DNA from 3 places in the Halomonas sp. G11 genome. Region 3 is predicted to be linked to each of the others. Evidence: riboswitches for the same ligand, from Rfam matches in the RefSeq annotation. Region 3 holds a riboswitch; each other region holds the start of a gene.
The links. Region 3 has a riboswitch for thiamine pyrophosphate ahead of ADS46_RS15660 (sodium:solute symporter family transporter). Riboswitches for the same ligand answer to the same signal wherever they lie in the genome.

Region 1 (3,240 bases), on a different contig from region 3:
TCTTCGAAGTGGGTGTACAGGAAGCTCTCCTGGTGATGGTACAAGCACCACTTGGCCATGATCGAGCCGCCGCGGCTGACAATGCCGGTGACGCGCTTGGCGGTGAGCGGCACATAGCGCAGCAGTACGCCCGCGTGAATGGTGAAGTAGTCCACGCCCTGTTCGGCCTGCTCGATCAGCGTATCGCGGAAGACTTCCCAGGTGAGGTCTTCCGCCACGCCGTTGACCTTTTCCAGCGCCTGATAGATCGGCACCGTACCAATGGGCACCGGCGAGTTGCGCAGGATCCACTCGCGGGTTTCGTGGATGTTCTGCCCCGTGGAGAGGTCCATGATGGTGTCCGCGCCCCAGCGGATCCCCCAGGTCATCTTATCCACCTCTTCTTCAATAGAAGACGTCACCGCCGAGTTGCCCAGGTTGCCGTTGATCTTTACCAGGAAGTTGCGGCCAATGATCATCGGCTCGCTTTCCGGGTGGTTGATGTTGTTGGGAATGATCGCCCGCCCACGGGCGACTTCATCGCGCACAAACTCCGGGGTGATCTCTTCGGGCAGGCTGGCGCCAAAGCTCTGGCCTTTGTGCTGATGGCCCAGAATGCGCTCCACTTCCTCATTACCCAACGCCTGACGGCGCTGGTTTTCCCGCAGGGCGATAAACTCCATTTCCGGTGTGATGATGCCCTGGCGGGCGTAGTACAGCTGGGTTACGTTCTTGCCCGCTTTTGCACGGCGTGGTGTACGGGTTAGATCAAAGCGCAGCTGGGCAAGTGTCGGGTCGTTGGCGCGGCGATGGCCGTACTCGCTGGTGGGGCCGGTCAAGAACTCGGTATCGTCCCGCGCTTCAATCCAGGCACGACGCAGTGCCGGGAGCCCGCGACGCAAGTCGATCTGGGCGTCGGGGTCGGTGTAGGGGCCGGAGGTGTCGTAGACCAGCAGTGGCGGGTTCTGCTCGTCGTCGGCAGACGTCTTGGTGGGCGAGAGTGTGATCTCGCGAAACGGCACGCGAATATCCGGCCGCGAGCCTTCCACGTACACCTTGCGCGAGCCCGGCAGCGGGGCAATGGCGGCGGCATCTACTTGGGCGGTTTCGGCTAAAAAGTGGCTAGTCTTGCTCATAACGGTCGCTTCCTTATGTTGTTTTGCTGAATTAGTTGGTGAGGTCGAGGCCCATCTGCCAGAAGTCGATTTCCAAGCGGGTGGCATCGCGGAAGATCTTGCTCAGTTCGGCAAAACGGGCGGGGGTAACGTCGGCAAGGCGGGCATTGAGCCATTCGAGCTCCGCCCGCATGGCGGACTGAAACTCTTCGCTCTCGTACATGCCAATCCAGGCGTCAAAGGGGTTTTGCGCGCCGCGCACCGTGGTGGGCTGGTCGTTAAGCCAGTTGGCAATTTCCCCGTAGCCGACCAGGCAGGGGGCCAGCGCCACGTGCAAATCGAGCAGGTCGCCCCGGCTGCCGGTATCCAGCACATAGCGGGTGTAGGCAAGCGTGGCTCTGGCTTCGGGAAGCTCCGCCAGCTCCTGCTCGGAAATTCCCCACTCCTGGCAAAAGCCCACATGCAGACCCAGCTCCACATCCACGATGGCTTTCATGCCTTCATGGGCCTGACGAAGATCCGCAAGGGTGGGGCTTTTGTAGGCAGCCAGCGCATAGGCGCGAGCGAAGTGGATCAGAAACAGGTAGTCCTGCTTTAAATAATGGCGAAACGACGCCTCGGGCAGCGTCGCCGTGCCCAACTGACGCACGAAATCGTGCTCGATATAGGCGCGCCATTCATCGTGACAAGCGTTGGTGAGATCGGTAAAGCAGTAGCCCATAATGCCTCCGGTGGTAATGATCCGGAGGGCAGGCGAGAGATCGAGGAAATGGCTCGGAGAGGTGGCGTGCGATCGTGGGAGAAAGCTAGCCATGGCCATCGCTTGATCCCTACGCCGGTACCCGTGCTGCTCGTTATATGAGCAGTGCATTAGCCGGATCAGGTTCAGCGGGACCAGCGCTTGGCATCCTTAAAAGGACAGACCCTGCGCCATCTCAGCCGGATATCACCGGCACCCCGTCAAGCTGTTCGTTGGTGGAGTGTAGGAGGCGGGTGGGGGAGATGCAAGGGGCGATGATTAGAGGAGGAAAGTCGCATAAGCTGCCAAATTGGCTTTGCCACCAGAAGAGTCGATAGGGTAGAGTTAATTATGGCTGCTGTATAACCTCAATGCACTCTCACATTCCTTGAGGTTATACATCGAGGAGTATAATCAAAGTTAGGCTTCAACGAGAGATTATGACTCTAGAGACGCTCGAAAGTATATCTGTTATAGCGGCTTCATGGATTGGGATAATCTGTGGGATTATCTCTTTGTTGAAAGGAAAAGAAAAGTCGTCAAATGATAAGCCGGAAAAGAGAAACAGCAGTCCAACCCGCTATGGCTACCGAATTTTATTGAAATGGGTGAGGTTTTACCTATTAGCTATTGTATTTTTTGCACTGCTCATAGCTAGTATCGTCATAAAAACAAAAGTGGTTTCAATTACGGATGTTTTGACTATTTCATCATGCGTAGGTGCAATAATACTTATGCTTGTTGCGACTGCATATAAATATACAATATGGAAGACGATGCGGGAATTAGATAGCGATATCGAGTACTGAAATCCTATCCATGACAAATGCAGTGTGGCTTAGCCTCCATTTCTTAGCCGCGAATGATGGAGGTGTTATGATTTTCAAAAATGTGGTGCTATCTATGAGCCCAAGATGAATGACAGCAATAAAATGATCCCGAATAGCCAAATCTCTGTACAAAGGCGAATGGCCGAGGCTGTGTCCGCGAAAATGAATTATGATTTTCTGTGTTTTCGCGGATCAATAATGGGAGAAGCATATCTCGGGCACAGCATTTCGGAGATTCTTGCCTCGTTCTTCGATCAGACTGCCTGCAGGGCCAGAAACAATTTTGCTCATCCGGTGCTTTCATCGACGAAAAAGGGTCGAAAACCGGAGATTGACTATGTAGTTGAGTATCTAGCTAACAAGCAGGTTATGCTTGCAGTGGAAGCGAAGTGGGCGGGTAGCTCTCACTGTACTGCGGAAAACATTCTCTGGGATCTCGTTCGCCTGAAAGCACTAAAGGACTCAGTCGACCACGAATGTGGAACCTACTTTCTTCTTGCAGGTAAGCGTGAGGATATTGATAAGCCATTTAATGCAAAGCTGTTCCGGCAGGGTACGCAGTCTCCGTTGATTGCCG
Region 2 (3,240 bases), on a different contig from region 3:
CCGTCCTGATTTTCCGTGCCCCAGTTGTGGGTCAGCTCCAACAGCCCCTTTTGACTGAACGTCCAGGCGGTTCTTGCCTGCGTCTCTTCAGGCACTTGGTCAGCGTCTTCCAGGTTAGCCAGGAAGTAGAGGGAAAATTGCATTTCTTCAAAATCAAGCCGACGCATCACCTGCATACCAAACACCTGTGAATAAAACGCCAGCGCACGCTCGGGATCCTTGACCCGCAGCATGGTGTGGTTCAAACGGAATCCCTGGGTCTGCTCGGGTGCCGGGGCAACCCCTGGATGCTGCTCACCTTGAAACGACATGCACTATCTCCTTTGACGTATCGGTTACTTTGTACAAGGCTGTAGAATCCTGGCTACCAGTCTTGAGAAACCGTCTGTACCCGCAGCCTTTAACCACCATCGTGACTCGCCCTCATGGTTCACCAGGATGATCGGTGTCTATCGTTTCATCATGAGGGCAGTCTGACAAAATACCAGCCCTTGCGCTAAGGAGGCCTTATGGCCCGCGATCTCAATGTGCTGGGTGAGCCGCTCACCCCGTGCTGCCATGACCCCAAAACCGGCTTTTACCGCGATGGATTCTGTCGCGTGGGGGCGGATGATGTGGGCGTTCACTCTGTGTGCGCCATGCTGACGGAGGAGTTTCTGGCCTTTTCGCTGGCACAGGGCAACGACCTGGTAACGCCACGGCCTGAATTTGGCTTTCCTGGCCTGCAGCCCGGCGACCGTTGGTGCCTGTGCGCGTCACGCTGGCTGGAAGCCGCCGAGGTAGGCCTGGCACCGCCCGTCGTCCTGTCCGGCACTAATCAGAAGACCCTCGACATCATCGGCCTGGACACCTTGCGCCAGCACGCCCTGGATGCCGTGCATTGAGGAGGTTGCGCCTTGGATATTCTGTGCAAACATCCTACACTTCCATTATAAATTTTATACACCCATCAGTTGGTCCCCACCGGACGGGTATCCCACAGGAGTAGGTCATGGCCTCGATTGATACGACCCTTGGCGATCAGATCACCTTGAAGCAGCTTTCCCAGGCGCTCCGCAATGGCTTCTCGCCAATTGTGGAGGTTGAATCAATGGACGGCATCTATAAAGTGCGCTTTCACCATGCCAATGGGGTTTCCGATTTATCCAATGCCCAGGGGCATGTCAGCACCTTTCTGGGTACTGGCGAAATCCGCGATACCCTGGGTGAATTGGGCTTGACCCATGGCGTGCTTACCTTTGCCGATCAATGCGGCGACGAAATGATCGGTGTGGCGGGGAAAGCCATAACGCCCGATGAAATGCTCACCTACGGAACGCGCATCTCGTTTCGTTAAACGAGCCTTTCCAGGGCTTTACAGACTCGTCCAAGCCACGGATAGTAGGGGCACGACAGGGGCGCTCGTCACCGAACGGGCTGAGAAGCACCCTTATAACCTGAACCGGCTAATACCGGCGTAGGGAGTCGTGGTGCCCCGTCACCACCTCCCTGCCGGGAGGACTTCATGACCATCCCCAACTTTGGCGACAGCTTGACGGCGCTGCGCGACACCACCCCGCTTATTCACTGCATCACCAACTATGTCGCGATGAACAGCACCGCCAACGTGCTGCTGGCCACCGGGGCGTCACCCGCCATGCTGCATGCCACCCAGGAGGTTGCTGAATTCACCGCGCTGGCCGATGCGCTGTCGATCAACATCGGGACGCTTTCATCGCCCTGGGCGGAGGCCATGCTGCTTGCCGCGCGCACCGCTCGCGCACACGACACGCCCTGGGTGCTGGACCCCGTCGCCGTGGGCGCGACCCGTTATCGCCAGGAAGTCTGCGCCGACCTTTTAGCCCTTCAGCCCAGCGTCATTCGTGGCAACGCCTCTGAAATTCTGGCGCTGGATGGGCTGGCCCACCAGGGCCGTGGGGTTGATGCCACTGCGTCCACCGACGATGCCGTAACGGCCGCCATGGCACTGGCCGAGGGGCAACAGTGTATCGTCGCCATGACCGGTGAACGGGATAGAGTCACCGACGGAAAAGCCTGCTACACGATCAGCGGCGGGCATCCTTTGATGCCCCGTGTCACGACCTTGGGGTGCGGGCTCAGCGCTCTGGTGGCCGCCTTTGTCGCCGCCAACCCGGACGAGCCGCTGAACGCCAGCAGTGCCGCCGTGGCGTGTTTTGCGGCAGCCGGAGAGCGTGCCGGGGAGACCGCCCAGGGGCCGGGCAGTTTTTACGTTGCCTTGTTGGACGCGCTTTATCAGCTCACGCCTGATGCGCTTAACCACTTCGCCCGGCGGGAGGTCCGCGATGCCCTTTGATCTGTCGCTTTATCTGGTCACCGACGCAACCCTGTGCCAGCACCATGGTCTTGAGCGCACTGTCAGCGAGGCTGTCCGCGGTGGCGTCACCATGGTGCAGCTGCGCGACAAGCAGGCAAGCGATGCACAGATGATTGACCAGGCACGGCGTTTGAAAGCCTTGCTGGCAGGTAGCGGGGTGGCGTTGATCATCAACGACCGCCTTGAGGTGGCGCTTGCCAGTCAGGCCGACGGACTGCATGTCGGTCAGAGCGATACCACGGTACGCCAGGCCCGGGCGGCGATGGGGCCACAGGCCATATTGGGGCTTTCGATCAACACCGTGGAACAACTTCATGACGCGCCCATTGATCAGCTTGACTACGTGGGCATCGGGCCGATCTTTGCCACCCCCAGCAAACAGGATCACGCCCAACCGATTGGTTTTGGCGGCCTTGCTTCCTTGATCAAGGAATGCCCGATTCCCAGCGTGGCCATCGGCGGGCTGAATGCCAGCCATGTGACTTCGATACGGCGGGCAGGCGCTGACGGGCTAGCGGTCATCTCGGCGATCTGCGGCCAGCCCGACCCCGAGGCGGCGGCTCGCGCCTTCCAGCGTTAACAGCCTAGGCCGTTGGGCGGCGCTTCAAGGTGGTTCGCCGGTCGTGATAGGCAATCGCCAGGCCGCTTGCCATGATCAAGGCGCTGCCCACCCATACCCAGAGGTCGGGCAGCTCGCCCCAGAACCACCAGCCGAGCAGCACTGCCCAGAGCATGGCGGTGTAATCGAATGGGGCGGCTATCGCTGCTGGCGCGAAGCGAAACGCCAGGGTAATAAACGCCGTCGCGCCCACGCCCAGTACGCCAGACGCCAAAAACCCCAGCCAGTGCCAGGGCAGCGGCGTCTGCCAGACCCAGGGCAGGGTCAGCCCCGTCACTATAAGGGG
Region 3 (3,240 bases):
TCCACTGCCGCTTGGCGTCAATCAGCGTGACGGTCGAGGTAGGTACATTCAGTAATTGGGTGACCAGGCGGGTCACCCGATCGAATGCGGGTTCTTCCGGCGTATCCAGCAGCGCCAATTCGTAAAGCGCCGCCAGCCGAGCTTCTTCGTCGGGAAGAATAGGGTAGTTCATTGACTGTGGCCCATGATGGTAGACGATAACCTACCATCATAACGTGATCAGCCATGCTTTGCCCAAGACGCCCGGTGACCGACCACTTTCGCCCAGCCGACACTCACCAGTGAAGAAGCCAATAGCGCACCGAGGAAAGGCCCCAGGGTGGGAATACCTGCAGGGAAGGTCGCCGCCATGAGCCCCGCTGCCAGGCTGCCGCTGGCTATCCAGCCGGGTAACACGGCGCCTAATAGCCCCGCAATGCCGCCGCCGATCGCCGCCGCGGTGGACATCCGTTTCCATAACCCCAGCAATACCGGTACCACAATCGCGGCACACAGCAAGTCCGCGATCAGGAATAGCCGCAATACGGAAAGCCCCTGCAGGCCGATGATTACCACCGGCACCATCAGCGCGACGGTCCACCAGCGGGCCGTGGTCAGCGACCTGCCCTGCTGCTCATGCTGGGAGACGATCAGCGAGGCAATCGCGTTCTGCAGCGTATCGACACTGGACGCCACCAGTGTCACCGCCAGCACCAGGGCCAGCATGGCGAGCCACGACGGCGCGCTGCCCAGGAGAGCAAAAAACGGGATTGGCGGTTCACCCAACGCCACGCCACTCATCGCAGCAAGCATCCCCAGGCCGCCTATTATCATCACTACGGCGACGGTCAACCCACCCCCCAGCCAGGCACCTTGGCCCAGGCTGCGTGAATCCTGCGCGGCCCACACCCGCTGCCAGTAACCCTGATGGAAAAGGTTCGCCGCCGTGACGGCAATGACCAGTGTCACCGCCACACTCAGTGCGTCGCCCAGCGGGGCGCTCGGCATCGACGATGCCTCTGGCAGGGTGGGTAAATAGGTGAAGGCAACACTGCTGACGATCAGCAGCAGAGCGATCAACAGCCAGGCCTGCCAGCGGTCGGTGGCAAGGCTCGCCCTCAGCCCGCCGAGCACGGTATAGGCAAGCGTGCTCAAAGCGACGCCAAGGACAACCAGAGCAGGCGGCACATCGGAGAGTAATGCGGTTATCGCCCCAATGGCCGTCAGCTCTGCAGCCAAAAAGCAGGACATGTAGGCCACCGACACCAGTGACACCCAGCGCCGCACGCTGGTGCCGTAGCACGCCTGGGCAAACTCGGCGATGCTTCTGCCTTCGGGCAGCGTGCGGCGAATGGCCGGTCCGTAAAGACCGAGTACGATAAACGGCAGCGCGGAACCGATGGCATAACCGGAAAGGGCCACGGGACCAACGAAGGCGCCGATCTCCGGCGGCGCAAACAGAATCCATGCGCCCATCCCGGAGGCAAGAAACGATAACCCGAGGGTCGCCCCGGACTGGGAATTGCGGGCCGTAATGTAATCATCGACCGTGCCACCGGCCCAGCGAGCCCGCAGGCCAAGTATGATAAAAATGCCGAGTGCCGCGGCCAGCGCAGCTAATGTCAGGTAGGGCATGTCGCGCTTCCTCCGCCGGTATGATCCGGATCAGGTTCCAGGGTTAGCGCAAGCGCACTCTCAGCCTCTTGGAGGCTCCCCTGGCGACAGTGTGTGAAAGAACTTCATGAACAGGTATTATTCTCAACGAGAATCGCGCCAGCGTAAAGTGGCGAGTATATGCCATTACGCGCAAGCCCCCGGCATTTCAAACGCCCGGGGCTTTTAATCCGCGTCATCGCTGGCCATACTCAGTAGGTAATCTAATAACGTTATAGAAACCGTGCGCCCGGAGCGACACGGTTCGCTCACAGGGAAATCTCTAATGCGCTATACAGAAGCCAAGGAACATACGCCGGGCAGGCTACATGCGTTGTTTGCTGACCCTTACAATGCGTTTGAAAACGATACCGACGAGCGGCAACTACATCTGCATATTGCGCTGTATTTGCTGCTGGCACGCCCCATGGAGCGCGGCTTGATGACGCTGCGTGTCATACACGGCTGGGAAAATGGTGGCTTCGAGCCGGCTGATTTGCAGCATGTCGACTACGCCATTAACACCGTGGCCGACTTCAAACGCGCCGTAAAGGACTTCACCCAGGCTTCAAAAGACAACGTTGCCTTCCCCGCTGATGAAGACGCCCTGCTGGAAGCCCCACTTGACGATGCGATCGCCAATGCCGAGGCAGACGGGCAAACGCTGGATGAAGAAACGCGCACTATCCCAGCCCGCTGGCCTGCTTTTGAAGGCGGTTTGGCCCTCTATACGCTGTTCAAGATGTACCACCGCCTGGTATATGGCGAGGACGAAGCATACCGCTGTACGCAGTGCTATACCGCCGATGGATTACGTGAGATGCACGAATTTCATCTTGAAGAAGGTGAGTTTGCGCTGCTGGTGCCGACCGGCAAGCATTTTGCCTCAGAGCCCTCGATGTTGGTGCTGCACGAAAGTCAGCTTGATCCGATTGAACGGCTGCTGGAAGAAAGCTTACCGCTGTTTCAGGATTTTTAGCCCTCGCATTGTCGCTCCCTCGGCCCCTTAAGGCCGAGGAAGCGACAACCCGGCGAGTAATATCAGCCAAGCGAAATGGTGCTGTTGATCCCGCTGGAGACGTTTTCGGGCTCAAACCAGCGGGCGGTCACCGTCTTGGTCTGTGTCCAGAAGGCAATCGCCTGCTTACCGTTAGGCCCCAGGTCGCCGAGCTTTGAGCCTCGCGAGCCGGTAAAGCTGAAATAGGCAACCGGCACAGGGATCGGTACGTTGATACCAATCTGGCCCACGTCAATATCGTTTTCAAAGCGCCGTGCCACCCAGCCCGAGTTGGTAAAGATCGAGGTGCCGTTGCCGTTGGGGTTGGCATTGATGAAGGCAACCGCGTCGTCCAGCGTCTCCACGTTGACCACGCAGAGTACCGGGCCAAAGATCTCTTCACGGTAGATGGTCATGTCTGCGGTCACGTCGGAAAACAGTGTCGGCCCCACAAAATTACCTTCCGGAAAGCCATCAACCGAGCAACCGCGGCCGTCGACCATTAGTTTGGCGCCCTCTTGCTCGCCTGCGCCAATCAAGCGTTCGACACGTTCCTTGGCCTGGGGGGATACCAGCGGGCCCAGGTCGGCATCGCGTTGAGTGCCAGGCCC

Region 1: it holds a riboswitch for thiamine pyrophosphate, as region 3 does, so the genes downstream of both, tenA (thiaminase II) here and ADS46_RS15660 (sodium:solute symporter family transporter) in region 3, are expected to answer to the same signal.
Region 2: it holds a riboswitch for thiamine pyrophosphate, as region 3 does, so the genes downstream of both, thiM (hydroxyethylthiazole kinase) here and ADS46_RS15660 (sodium:solute symporter family transporter) in region 3, are expected to answer to the same signal.

The regions. Positions count from the first base shown of each region.
Region 1 is NZ_LYXG01000008.1:5,761-9,000, reverse strand. Features, by position in the region: gene thiC (phosphomethylpyrimidine synthase ThiC) at 1-1,115, opposite strand, end outside; gene tenA (thiaminase II) at 1,147-1,815, opposite strand; TPP riboswitch at 1,905-2,064, opposite strand; gene ADS46_RS04415 (hypothetical protein) at 2,274-2,642, shown strand; gene ADS46_RS04410 (hypothetical protein) at 2,748-3,240, shown strand, end outside.
Region 2 is NZ_LYXG01000014.1:18,924-22,163, forward strand. Features, by position in the region: gene gloA (lactoylglutathione lyase) at 1-311, opposite strand, end outside; gene ADS46_RS07885 (DUF2237 family protein) at 510-884, shown strand; gene ADS46_RS07890 (hypothetical protein) at 992-1,336, shown strand; TPP riboswitch at 1,384-1,480, shown strand; gene thiM (hydroxyethylthiazole kinase) at 1,505-2,314, shown strand; gene thiE (thiamine phosphate synthase) at 2,304-2,915, shown strand; gene ADS46_RS07905 (DMT family transporter) at 2,920-3,240, opposite strand, start outside.
Region 3 is NZ_LYXG01000041.1:259,731-262,970, reverse strand. Features, by position in the region: gene ADS46_RS15665 (diguanylate cyclase domain-containing protein) at 1-172, opposite strand, end outside; gene ADS46_RS15660 (sodium:solute symporter family transporter) at 220-1,614, opposite strand; TPP riboswitch at 1,604-1,706, opposite strand; gene ADS46_RS15655 (hypothetical protein) at 1,919-2,611, shown strand; gene ADS46_RS15650 (CoA-acylating methylmalonate-semialdehyde dehydrogenase) at 2,674-3,240, opposite strand, start outside.